DNA from 3 places in the Peribacillus sp. Bi134 genome. Region 3 is predicted to be linked to each of the others. Evidence: riboswitches for the same ligand, from Rfam matches in the RefSeq annotation. Region 3 holds a riboswitch; each other region holds the start of a gene.
The links. A riboswitch is a leader RNA that binds a small molecule or an ion and turns the genes downstream of it on or off. The one in region 3 is predicted to bind thiamine pyrophosphate.
Positions count from the first base shown of each region.

Region 1: another riboswitch for thiamine pyrophosphate. It lies ahead of tenA (thiaminase II); the one in region 3 lies ahead of LQ188_RS10070 (ABC transporter substrate-binding protein).
Region 2: another riboswitch for thiamine pyrophosphate. It lies ahead of thiC (phosphomethylpyrimidine synthase ThiC); the one in region 3 lies ahead of LQ188_RS10070 (ABC transporter substrate-binding protein).

Region 1 covers NZ_CAKKLN010000003.1:238,430-242,704, reverse strand. The annotation lists partial or broken gene LQ188_RS07080 (4-hydroxyphenylacetate 3-hydroxylase N-terminal domain-containing protein) at 1-1,180, shown strand, start outside; gene LQ188_RS07075 (MFS transporter) at 1,259-1,561, shown strand; TPP riboswitch at 2,058-2,187, shown strand; gene tenA (thiaminase II) at 2,324-3,007, shown strand; gene LQ188_RS07065 (ECF transporter S component) at 3,022-3,606, shown strand; gene LQ188_RS07060 (ABC transporter ATP-binding protein) at 3,619-4,275, shown strand, end outside.
Region 2 covers NZ_CAKKLN010000009.1:37,543-41,817, forward strand. The annotation lists gene LQ188_RS20500 (histidine phosphatase family protein) at 161-694, shown strand; gene LQ188_RS20505 (HAD family hydrolase) at 830-1,618, shown strand; TPP riboswitch at 1,735-1,849, shown strand; gene thiC (phosphomethylpyrimidine synthase ThiC) at 1,985-3,763, shown strand; partial or broken gene LQ188_RS20515 (DUF3231 family protein) at 4,055-4,275, opposite strand, start outside.
Region 3 covers NZ_CAKKLN010000004.1:297,211-301,485, forward strand. The annotation lists gene rarD (EamA family transporter RarD) at 1-213, shown strand, start outside; gene LQ188_RS10065 (protein-glutamine gamma-glutamyltransferase) at 284-1,111, opposite strand; TPP riboswitch at 1,425-1,534, shown strand; gene LQ188_RS10070 (ABC transporter substrate-binding protein) at 1,668-2,663, shown strand; gene LQ188_RS10075 (thiamine-binding protein) at 2,675-2,959, shown strand; gene LQ188_RS10080 (ABC transporter permease) at 2,956-3,738, shown strand; gene LQ188_RS10085 (ABC transporter ATP-binding protein) at 3,722-4,275, shown strand, end outside.

The DNA of each region.
Region 1 (4,275 bases), on a different contig from region 3:
GGGGAGAACGCCGGACTTTCTAAATGTCGTGGTCACTTCCATGGCACATAACTCCTGGTTTCTTGATAAATACAACAAAGACTGGTCAAAGAACATCAAGGATTATTACACCTATATTCGGACAATGATTTATTCTTAACGCATGCGATCATTAATCCTCAAAATGATCGAAGCAAGCAATCTCATGAGCAAAAAGAAACTTATACCCACTTAGGGACCGTAGAGGAAAAAGAAGAAGGAATACTTGTACGCGGTGCAAAAATGTTAGCCACCCTGGCACCAATCACCGATGAGGTGATTATCTATTCTTTCCCAGGATTCACACCAGGTGATGAACGTCATGCGGTAGCATTTGCATTGCCGATCGATACGCCTGGACTGCGTATAATCTGCCGGGAACCAATGCAGGACGGAACACGCTCGATGTTTGACCATCCACTTGCCTCCCGCTATGAGGAAATGGACGCCCTGCTTGTATTTAATGATGTCCTGGTCCTTGGAACCGCGTCTTCTTATACAACAATGTGGAGGCGGCAAACCGCTTTTGTATCCAATGACGGGGATCGCTGAACAGCCTGCTCACCAATCGGGTGTGCGTGGATATATTAAATTGGCATTTGCCGTTGAGGTTGCTTGTAAAGTGGCAGACTCTATCGGAGTTGATGGATTCCTGCATGTACAGCGTGATTTGGGTGAACTTATTCAATCCGTCGAAGTCATCCGTTCACTGCTCCGGGTAGCGGAATATGAATATACGATTAATGAGTACGGTGAGGCCCGGCCAAATCCGGATGCATTGGAAACGATTCGCGGCTTCCTTCCGGAGATGTATCCCCGTGCCATTGAGGTTATCCAGACCATTGGAGCTGGAGGGCTGTTGATGTCTCCGACAGGGGTCGACTTTGATAATCCGGAATTGCGAGTAGATATCGATAAATATTATGGAGGGCGAAGCGGGGTTTCGGCGGAAGAGCGAGTTCGGGTGTTTAAACTGGCTTGGGATTTATGCGGGGAAGCATTTGGGCAGCGCCTCCTTCAATACGAACGTTATTACAAGGGTGATCCAGTTCGGAAAAGAGCGATTTTTTATAATAAATATAAGAAAAACAAGAACTTTAGCATGGTCGATGAAGTGCTTAACAAACCGATGCAAGTAGCCGTCAATGCGGTTAACAAGTAATTTTAATAGTTGAATAGGGAGGGGGGCCGTCATGGGCAGTCCGGATACGGCCTTTAATCCAGTTTATCTTTCAATCTTATATCGGGAATAGGACAAATTGGCGGATCGTTAATTGGAGGGTACTTAGTTGGGAAAATAGGCCATAGAAGAGTACTTTTATCCCTCTGTGCAATGGGTACTGTTTGTTTTGTCATATTAGGTTTGACCTCAAATGCAGCAGCCTTATATATTCTGATCGCTTTTGGAGGTGCCTGTACAGTCGGTACGATGAATTTGGCCAATACGTATATATCCGAGTATTATCCCCGGGAGATAAGGTCCACCGGGATAGTTGGGCCTTGGCTTTTGGTAGAATTGGCGCGATTGTTGCCCCGACATTAATAGGATTACTGCTGGCTGCAAACTATTACCACAAAATGCATTCATGGCCTTCAATGTTCCGAGCATAATGGCTGCCATGGCGTTATGTGAAAGAGAAGTATGGCAGCTATGATAAACTACAGATCGAGCAAAATATTAAAACTAAAAGCAACATCGAATGTATAATATTGTTTTTTAGAGAATAAAAGAATTCACGAGTAAAGTAGCTAAATTCACGAGTAAAGTAGCAGAAATCCCAAGAAAAATCAATTTCACGAGTAAAGCAGCTGAATTCACGAGTAAACCGGCCAAATTCACGAGTAAAACAGTAGAATTCTGAGGAAATTACGTAATGAAACCCATTGATTAAAGTGCCGTTAAACTGCCGGGTAAATGGTGTATATGCAAGATTGATAGGTTAGTAACCCTAAATCATTAAGTTGAAAACTTTTTCTAATACGTTTGACAATTGGATTTATCGTGTTAATATAAAGGCAAATGAAATTTAATATACAATTTGTACCACTAGGGGTGCTTTAAAGGTGAAAGTTGATTTTTACCGCAGAAGCTGAGATTAAAGTATGACTTTAAGACCCTTAGAACCTGATCTGGTTTATACCAGCGTAGGGAAGTGGGGTCTGGAACAATACGTTTCTGTATTATTTCAAGTACAACCACTTTCTTTACGTTTAAGAAAGTGGTTTTTTGTTTGCAAAAAAAAGGGGTGATAAAAGTTTTTTTCCGTAACATTCATTCAAAAAATATAATTTGGAGGTAATGGTCATGAAGTTTTCAGAGGAAATTCGTCAGGAAGTGGATCACATTTGGGAAGCTAGCTTTAATCACCCGTTTGTTGCAGGAATAGGAGATGGCACATTGCCATTGGAGTGTTTCCGTTTCTATGTTATGCAAGATTCCTATTATTTATCTCATTTTGCTAGGGTTCAAGCTTTAGGGGCAGTTAAAGCTACTGATTTACATACAACAAGCAGGCTTGCCGGCCATGCACAAGGAACATATGAAGCGGAGTTGAAGCTTCATGAGAATTTTTCTGAGAGATTAGGGATCACAAAAGAAGAACGGGATAATTTCAAACCAGCCCCGACCGCTTATGCTTATACTTCCCATATGTATCGTGCGGCTTATTCGGGACATTTAGGAGATGTTATTGCAGCTATCTTGCCGTGTTACTGGCTTTATTATGAAATAGGTGAAAAGCTGCAAGGGTGCATGCCGGAGGAGCCGATTTATCAAGAATGGATAGCGGCTTACGGAGGGGAGTGGTTCCGCACTTTGGTGGAAGAACAAATTGCGAGGCTTGATGAGATTGCTGAAAAAGTGACAGACGAAGATAAGGAAAGAATGAAAGAGCATTTTATCCTCAGCAGCCAATATGAATACTCATTTTGGGAAATGGCTTATCGTTTAGAGACATGGCCTGTGCATAAGGAAACACTAGAAGTATAAAGGGGAATGAAACAATGAAAAAAGGTTTGAAATTAACGGACATATTGGTCACGATCGTGATTGCGGTAGCATTTGGAATCGTTTATATCCTTTGGGGTTCGATTTATTATTCCGTTAAACCGTTAGGATTACATCTGGATCAACTTATTTATGGAATGTGGTTTATAGCTGGCCCCGTCGCCTTCTTAATTTTACGGAAACCGGGTGTGGCACTTTTGGCGGAGATAGCTGCAGCTTCCGGGGAGTTCTTCCTTGGTTCACCATGGGGGCTGACCGTACTGTTATATGGGGTGGTACAAGGTTTGTTCGCGGAACTGGTGTTCATGGCTTTCAAATATAAAAAATTCAATATGCCGGTGGCCGTTTTAGCTGCGATAGCTTCCTGCCTGGCATCAGTTATTATGGATTTTGCATACGGGGAAATAGGTGCGCTTTCAACTTGGAATCTATCGTTATTCATGATAGCGAGGTTTGTGGGTTCCATATTCTTTGCAGGTGTGACCGCTTATTATCTAGTTAAAGTCCTGGAAGCAACAGGAGTAACAAATCTTGTGCGTCCGGTTTCAAATAAAGATTATGCAGAACTGGATCAAAAGTAGAGGTTGAGGGCCATGGAACCAATCGTTTCTGTTGAAAAGTTAAGAATGAAATATCCCGGTGATGAATCTTTGATATTCAAGGACCTATCATTAACGTTTGATCAAGGAGAAAAAGTGCTATTGTTGGGGCCATCAGGTTGTGGTAAGTCGACCCTTTTACAAGTGTTAAGCGGATTGATTCCGAATTCCATCGAAGTACCGATGAAAGCGGAAAAATTGAAATGCCCTTCTTCGTGGGGGTATGTTTTTCAAGATCCTGATAGTCAGTTTTGCATGCCATTTGCCGATGAGGAAATTGCCTTCGTCCTTGAGAATCTTTCCGTCCCTAAAGAAGAAATGAAAGAGAAGATTCAAAATCATTTCCGTAAAGTAGGATTGAACCTGGGCCATACAAGTATTGAAACATTATCAGGCGGGATGAAACAGCGTCTGGCAATCGCTTCAGTATTGGCCCTTGAACCAGAAGTGATATTTTTAGATGAGCCAACCGCCATGCTTGATCCGGAAGGAACGAAAGAAATCTGGGAATTGCTGAAGGAAGTCGGACGAGACAAAACGGTTATTATCGTCGAGCATAAAATTGACCATGTTTTAGAATTCATCGAACGAATCGTGCTTTTTAACGATGATGGTCAAATCATAGCTGATGGTCCAAGAGACACCATTCTT
Region 2 (4,275 bases), on a different contig from region 3:
TTAAAAACTTTTAAATATATACACAGTGTCAAGGAGAGTTCAGTAAGGTTTTAATGGTTTTAACATACTTTTTTTTATAGTTTTACATAGGGTAATATATTGATAAGGGCTGTTTACAAGAAAAAGAAACGTATATTTTAAAAGATAAAAAGGAGAAGATATGAAAATTGGTTTGGTACGGCATTTTAAGGTGGCACATGAATTTCCTACTGGGAGATCTGTGACGGCGGATGATATGAAGCAATGGTTTAAGGACTATGATGCAGCGGATATTATTTATGGAACGACTTTATTTGGCGCGGAGGAATGGGAGGAGTGTTATTGCAGTGATATGTCGAGAGCTGTCAAGACAGCGGAACATATCTATCCAGGTCCGGTTCACCGGATGGAGGAGCTGCGGGAAATACCTTCCCCGCCTCTTAAAGGAAGGGTAAAGCTGCCATTCATCCTTTGGGCTATTTGGATTCGCTGCTGCTCGGTGTTAAACAAGCAGACAAGGGCGGAAATTAAGATCGCAGAGCGAAGGATCAATAAAGTATTGGATGAAGTCTTTGCAAAGGGGGAAAGGGATGTTTTGATCGTGAGTCATGCCGCCCTCATGGTATATATGAGGAAAGAGCTGATCCGACGGGGGTTCACCGGTCCCAAATTCAAGATTGCCAGTAATGGAAAGCTGTATGTATTTGAAAGATGATAAGTGGATAAGGGTTTCCCACTAGAAAAGGTAAGTCATTTTCCGAATAGTTATTCTTTTTTTATTGGTTGTGGTTTATTATTGTAATAGTGTAATTTTTACGAATTCAATAATAGGGAAAGAGGGGTGGACATTTTGCTGAAGGCAGTTTTTTTTGATTTAGATGATACATTACTATGGGATCAGAAAAGTGTAAAAGAGGCTTTTGTGGCCACATGTGAAGTGGCCAAGGAGAAATATGATCTGAATGTCGACGATTTTGAAGAAGCTGTGCGAAAGGAAGCGCGTGAGCTTTATTCTTCTTACGATACATATGCATTCACCCAAATGATCGGAATCAACCCATTTGAGGGGCTATGGGGAAATTTTCAGGATGATCATGATGAATTCAGGAAGATGGCCGGGATTGCACCGGCTTATCGGAAAGAAGCGTGGACGAGAGGGTTATTGGCATTAGGGATCGATGACCCGGAATTTGGACTTGAACTGGCAGAACGTTTCCCTGCGGAGAGACGCAAAAAGCCATTTATCTATGAAGAAACATTCCGTGTTCTGGATGAATTAAAAGGGAAGTATAAGTTGCTATTGCTTACGAACGGATCTCCTGAGCTGCAAAATACCAAACTTGAAATTACGCCTGAACTGGTTCCTTATTTCGACCAAATCGTGATTTCAGGCGCATTTGGAAGAGGTAAACCGGATGCCTCCATTTTTGAGCATGCTTTGGGGATCATGGAGCTTGATAAGGATGAAGTATTGATGGTCGGCGATAATTTAATGACGGATATCCTTGGAGCATCACGGGTAGGCATAAAGTCGGTTTGGATAAATCGCCATGATAAGGAACGGAATGAAGTGATTCCAACCTATGAAATCAAGCATTTAGAGGAGCTTTACCCTATCCTTGAGAGCCTGGGAAATTAATGAACGGCTCTTCTTCAAATAATAAATTTTGGATAGTTGTAATGAAAATATTAGGTCTTTCAAATTATTTACAGAATGAAAAGGGTGAGATATAGTTACCCTGTAATCAATTAAATTATTCAGACTAGGGGTGTCCAATAAAAGTTGGGCTGAGAGAGAAGCGCTTAAGCTTCTTAACCCTCAGGACCTGATCTGGTTCATACCAGCGTGGGGAAGTTAGAATCTACTAAACAATGACATTTCAATTCGTCATTTCTGTAGCCATACTAACGTTAGCCAGGTCTTAAATATGAGATCTGGCTTTTTCGTGCGAAATGGATTGGATTTTGTCCTTTTTAAATGAACTTAAAAAGGAGAAATGAAATCATGATGAGTAATTCAGTAAATGACATGAACGTTTCAATTATGTCCAGTTTTGCCGGGAGTAAAAAAGTGTATGTTGAGGGATCTAGACCCGATATTAGGGTGCCCATGCGTGAAATTAAGCTAAGTCCGACTACAGGTTCATTCGGCGAAGAGGAGAATCCGCCTTTACGAGTATATGACACAAGCGGCTTTTATACGGATTCAGAATATCCCATTGATATTCATAAAGGTCTTGCCCCGATTAGACGCAGCTGGGTTCTGGAAAGGGAAGATGTTGAAGAGTATGAAGGGCGTGAAATAAAGCCCGAAGATAACGGGTATAAAAAAGAGTCACAAACGAAAGCAGAAATTTTTCCGGGATTGAAAAGAAAACCATTGCGTGCAGCGAAAGGGCAAAACGTAACCCAGCTCCATTATGCCCGAAAAGGTATCATAACTCCTGAGATGGAATTCATCTCGATCAGGGAAAATGTAGCCCCTGAGTTTGTAAGAGATGAGGTAGCTAGCGGGAGGGCAATCATTCCGGCAAATATTAACCATCCTGAAAGTGAGCCCATGATCATTGGACGTAATTTTCATGTGAAAATAAATGCAAATATTGGAAATTCCGCTGTTAGTTCATCGATTGAAGCAGAAGTGGAGAAAATGACTTGGGCTACACGGTGGGGTGCAGACAACATAATGGATCTTTCCACCGGTAAGAATATTCACACGACCCGGGAATGGATTATCAGGAATTCTCCTGTGCCAGTTGGGACGGTTCCGATATATCAAGCATTGGAAAAAGTGAATGGAGTCGCGGAAGATTTAAATTGGGAAGTTTTCCGGGATACATTAATCGAGCAGGCTGAGCAAGGTGTGGATTACTTCACGATACACGCCGGAGTGCTTTTGCGATACATTCCCATGACAGCAAAGCGAGTTACGGGAATCGTTTCCCGGGGGGGCTCCATCATGGCACAATGGTGCTTGGCCCACCACCAAGAAAGTTTTCTCTATACTCACTTTGAAGAGATTTGTGAAATCATGAAGGCGTATGATGTCTCTTTCTCATTAGGTGACGGCCTCCGTCCTGGCTCCATTGCAGATGCAAACGATGAGGCTCAATTTGCTGAATTGGAAACACTTGGGGAACTGACGAAGATTGCTTGGAAGCACGATGTTCAAGTCATGGTGGAGGGACCCGGTCACGTACCGATGCATTTGATTAAAGAAAATATGGATAAGCAGCTGGAAGTCTGTCAAGAAGCACCATTCTATACCCTGGGACCATTGACAACGGATATAGCTCCTGGATACGATCATATCACTTCTGCGATTGGTGCTGCCATGATTGGATGGTTTGGAACGGCCATGCTTTGTTATGTGACACCGAAAGAGCATTTGGGGCTTCCGAATAAAGAGGATGTTCGTGTAGGGGTCATTACTTATAAAATTGCAGCCCACGCAGCTGATCTTGCTAAAGGCCATCCCCAGGCACGAAAACGGGATGATGCCCTTTCGAAGGCTAGATTCGAATTTCGTTGGAGAGATCAATTCAATCTTTCCCTCGATCCTGAAAGGGCAGTTGAATATCACGATGAAACACTACCGGCTGAAGGTGCCAAGACAGCCCATTTCTGTTCAATGTGCGGACCCAAATTCTGCAGTATGAGGATTTCTCAAGACATCCGTGATTTGGCGAAGGAAAAGGGTCTGGGCTTTGAGTCGGTAATCGATGAAGGTCTTAAAGAAAAAGCGAATGAATTTAGGAAAACGGACGGGGAAATCTATTTATGATTCCGATGAGAGGGAGAATTCGATGAATCGGGTAATCCAAATAAAAGTTGAAATGAAACAGTTGGAAACTCAATTGGAACAGCTGAAAAGGGAGCTGAACATTTTTCGCGAGAAGTGTAATCATGAATTTGTAAAAACTGATTATAGTCAACAATGCACAAAGTGCCACTTAATCGAAAGTCTGCAATGGTAATGATTCCTTAATCGTCCTTTCATTATCGGAATTAATCCCTTAATCATGTTGGGCATCCAATCACGATGTCAACATGATTAGGGGATATTTCATTATATTTACATGCTTGTTTTATTAATATGAAGAGGAGGAGGGACAAGCCAGTCCTTTCCTTATTCAATCTTAGGAAGTCAGCACCCAATGCAGCTTTATTCGTATGGAATTGTGCGAACATCTGTGCAATATCTTCTCTGATGCATTGACCCATGATTTGGCTGCAAGCAACTAATCCTGCATTAATATCGATTGATACTGAAGCAGAGATTTCAGGATCTTGAAA
Region 3 (4,275 bases):
ATCCCGTTATCGATGCTTGGCATTTTTCAGTATATCGCTCCGACCTTATCTTTATTAATAGGCGTATTCATCTATCATGAAAGTTTTACCAAAGCACATCTTTTAGCCTTTTTGTTCATATGGTCAGCCTTGGCCGTTTATACACTATCCATAACGAAATGGGGTCAGGCGAATGCCCGCAGGCTTAAAGGCAAAGGGAATATTGGTGCATGAATAAGAAAAAATGCTTGGGAGGAGATCTCTCCCCAAGCATTTTTTTATGCGGGTATATAAAACAAAGAGGTCATGAAAGGTAAATCTTCGAACCTATTTCAGAAACAATACAATTGGAAAGGCTAGCAGGACAGTGATCGGGCTTTGCTCGGGGGATATTTAGTTGGAATTGTCTATAGAAGGAACTATCCAGGAAAATGATATGCGTTGTCAGGAATGCTGATATGGTTGCGTACGGCTTTCTATTGCTATTTAATTCATCGATGATTCCCTGTGACGTCGTTATCCCGATTCCGTGGCCATAAAAGAGGTTATTCCCTAATAATATGGCATTTTCACCTTGCCATTCAGGAGTTGTCTCGTCATGATCAGGGTTTATGAAGTAAACACAATCGCCTGGTAAATAATCCCTCCCTTTGTGAATATTAAGTTCCATGTTCTGTGGAGGGCGCCAGTCATATAAAAATAGGTTTGAAAAAAGGTAATCGAAATTCCTAGGGCCGATTGAATCCAAAATGGCCTTTAAAAAAGTGACGACGATTGCTGTCCCGCATTCGAAGGCATAAAGCCTTCCATTCATGAAAATGTCAACGAGTGCAGCATGAGGGAGAATCCCTGGCTGAAGGGTAAAGGTGCCATCCTTTGAAAGGTGCCAATATTGTTGATTGGATTGAGATTCCTCAAGTGTGGAAAATTCTGGACCGCTTTTATCCAACGCAATAGCTGCTTCTATGACTCGGTTCCTCAGCTGTATATCGAAATTAAACTCTCCAAAATTCCGGTATTCAAAAACGTTAGTATCTTCATCCAGCAATTGGAGAATTTCAAGCGACTCAGCAGATGCTATTCCTGGTTGGATGTGACTGACATCTAACCATCTGTGATTAATCTTTATCATGATCATATCCACCTTTTGCTTATTAAATTAACGGTTTATAAAACCAGTAAACATAAATGTCTACAGATAATGCTCATTATATGAATGCATGCAAAGAAATGACTATTTAGAAATTGTCAGCCACCGCTGCAGTCAAGAATGATTGGAATGAAAAGAGGCAGAATTACATTGATTTCAATGATTTTCGTTCCAAAAGATGTTTTGCTAGATATCCTTAAGAGTAAGGAATACCTTTCAAATTAGTGATAAGAAGCAAATTAGTATTCCCTTTTCCCTATGAATTGATATAATGAGAGAGAAAAGTTCATATGTGCGAGAAATGTAGGGGGGCCAGTACTGCTGGCTGAGATTGCATCCTTTAGATGCTGACTCTTTGAACCTGATCTGGGTGATGCCAGCGGAGGGAACATATTATTACTGACTTTCTGTTTTGTATGTTAACGTCCGAATTCATCTTCGGGCGTTTTTTGCTTTTTATCCAGTATTTGAATAGACCCTGGAGCCCCATTATGGTTCCGGCATATGGATCTTATATGATGTGTAGGAGGATAATAACTTGAATAAATTCTTACCACTGTTAACTTCGTTGTTCCTTTTGGCTGGATGTGGTGCAGGCGGAACTAATGAAAAAGAAGAAGCATCTAAAAATGAAGAATTAAAAAAGGTATCGGTCGTGCTCGATTGGACACCGAATACAAACCATACAGGATTGTATGTTGCCAAGGAAAAAGGTTACTTTAAAGAGCAAGGTCTTGATGTGGAAATTATCATGCCAGGTGAAGCTGGAGCGGATAAGCTTGTCGCTTCAGGAAAATCTGAATTTGGCGTGAGCTACCAGGAGGGCATAACACAGGCCCGCGTGCAGGGCGTGCCAATTGTTTCGATTGCTGCAGTCATCCAGCATAATACCTCTGGATTCGCTTCCCCTGAGGCAAAGGACATTAAAACTCCCAAGGATTTTGAAGGGAAAACGTATGGTGGCTGGGGTTCTCCGGTTGAAAAGGCCATTATTGATTCACTCATGAAAAAAGAAAATGCGGATGTAAATAAAGTGGATATAGTCAATACAGGAGACATGGATTTTTTCACTTCGGTTAAAAGGGATATAGATTTTGCCTGGATTTATTATGGATGGACAGGCATTGAGGCTGAGTTGCGAAATGAAAAGCTTAATATGGTTTACTTAACCGAATACTCTGATAAGCTTGATTACTATACGCCTGTTTTGACTACAAATGAAAAGATGATAAAAGAAGATCCCGAAACTGTTAAAGCATTCGTTCATGCAGCATCAAAAGGGTACCAGTTTGCGATTAAGAATCCTGCTGATGCAGCAGACATGTTAATTAAGTCTGCGCCGGATCTTGATGCAAAACTAGTTAAGAAAAGCCAGGAGTGGCTTGCAGCCAAGTATCAGGATGATGCTCCGCGTTGGGGTGAACAAAAACTGGAAATCTGGAAGAATTACAGTGATTGGATGACAGAAAACAAGCTTCTTGAAGGTGATTTCGATCCTGAAAAGGCATTTACCAATGAATTTTTACCAAAATAGGAGGAAATACGATGGCCAATTCATTAATTAGTATACAAATTATTCCTAAAGGGGAAAATGTCATCCCTATGGTCGATGAAGCAATCAAGATCATTGAAGAATCTGGTGTCAAGTATGAGGTTCACCCCCTTGAAACGACAATGGAGGGCGAGCTTTCCGAACTTTTTGCCGTGATAGAAAAAATGAATGTAAGAATGATTGAAATAGGATCGCCGAATGTCATTTCCCAAGTGAAAATATTATATCAACCAAGCGGGATTACGATGGATACGTTAACGGAGAAATATCGGGCATGATCGGAAGGGGAATTTGGAAGAAGGGGGCTCCCTTCTTTCTTTTATTATTGTTGCTGATAGTTTGGGAGTCAGTGACAGTCTTATTGAAGGTTGAACAATGGCTGCTTCCCGCTCCATCGGCCATTTTCATTGAAGGAATTGAGTCGTCGCGCAATCTTTACGGACACCTTATATCGACAACCGAGCTTGCGTTGTCGGGTTTTTTTATTGGAAGCTGCATCGGCTTATTGGTTGCTGCAACCTTACACCTATTTCCAGGTGTGAAGGACGCGGTTTATCCTCTGCTCATACTATCACAAAATATACCTATCATAGTTTTGGCCCCGCTATTGGTGATCTGGTTTGGCTTTGGCATGCTGCCTAAGCTAATAGTGATTTCGCTCGTATGTTTTTTTCCGGTTGCGGTTGCATCATTGGACGGTTTTCGCCAGACACCATACGAACTTAAGCATTATTTCAAGATGATGGGAGCGGGGAAAAACCAGTTATTTTGGAAGCTGGAATTTCCTCACTCAATCCCGTTCATTTTCTCCGGCCTGAAAATTTCGGCCACCTATAGCGTAATGGGTGCGGTTATTTCAGAGTGGCTCGGGGCAAAATCGGGGATTGGTGTTTATATGACGCTCGCGTCCTCTGCGTTCAGGACAGACCGGGTGTTTGTTGCCATTTTCATCATTATGGGAATGAGCCTGGTCTTTTTTGGAATCATCACCTTCCTGGAGAAATACTTAGTTTCTTGGAAGAGAAAGGAGGGCGGCAAGGATGAAGCTGGAAATTAAAGATGTCTCCTATTCTTTCGATGGTAAACAGAATATATTGGAGAACATGAATTTTCGTGTGGATGATGGGGAATTTGTCACGATCCTTGGGCCATCGGGCAGCGGTAAAAGTACTTTGTTCCACTTGATCGGAGGTATTTTGAAGCCGGATCATGGCATCATTTCACTGGATGGTAAAAAGATAAATGGTTTAAAGGGCCATATCAGCTATATGCCGCAGCAGCCTTCCCTTTTACCTTGGAGAACGGTATTGGAAAATGTTTTGCTGGGAAGTGAACTTGCTGGGATCAGAGATAAAGAAAAGGCAAAAGCCCTATTGATGAAAGCTGGATTAGAAGAGTATGAGAAAGCATATCCGCATGAATTATCAGGAGGCATGAAGCAAAGGTCCGCATTCATCCGGAGTATCTTAAGTCCACAGGACTTGATGTGCCTGGACGAACCCTTTTCTGCCTTGGATGAACTGACAAGATTGCAAATGCAAAAATGGCTGTTGTCGGTTTGGGAGGAAAATCGGAGGTCGGTGCTTTTTGTTAC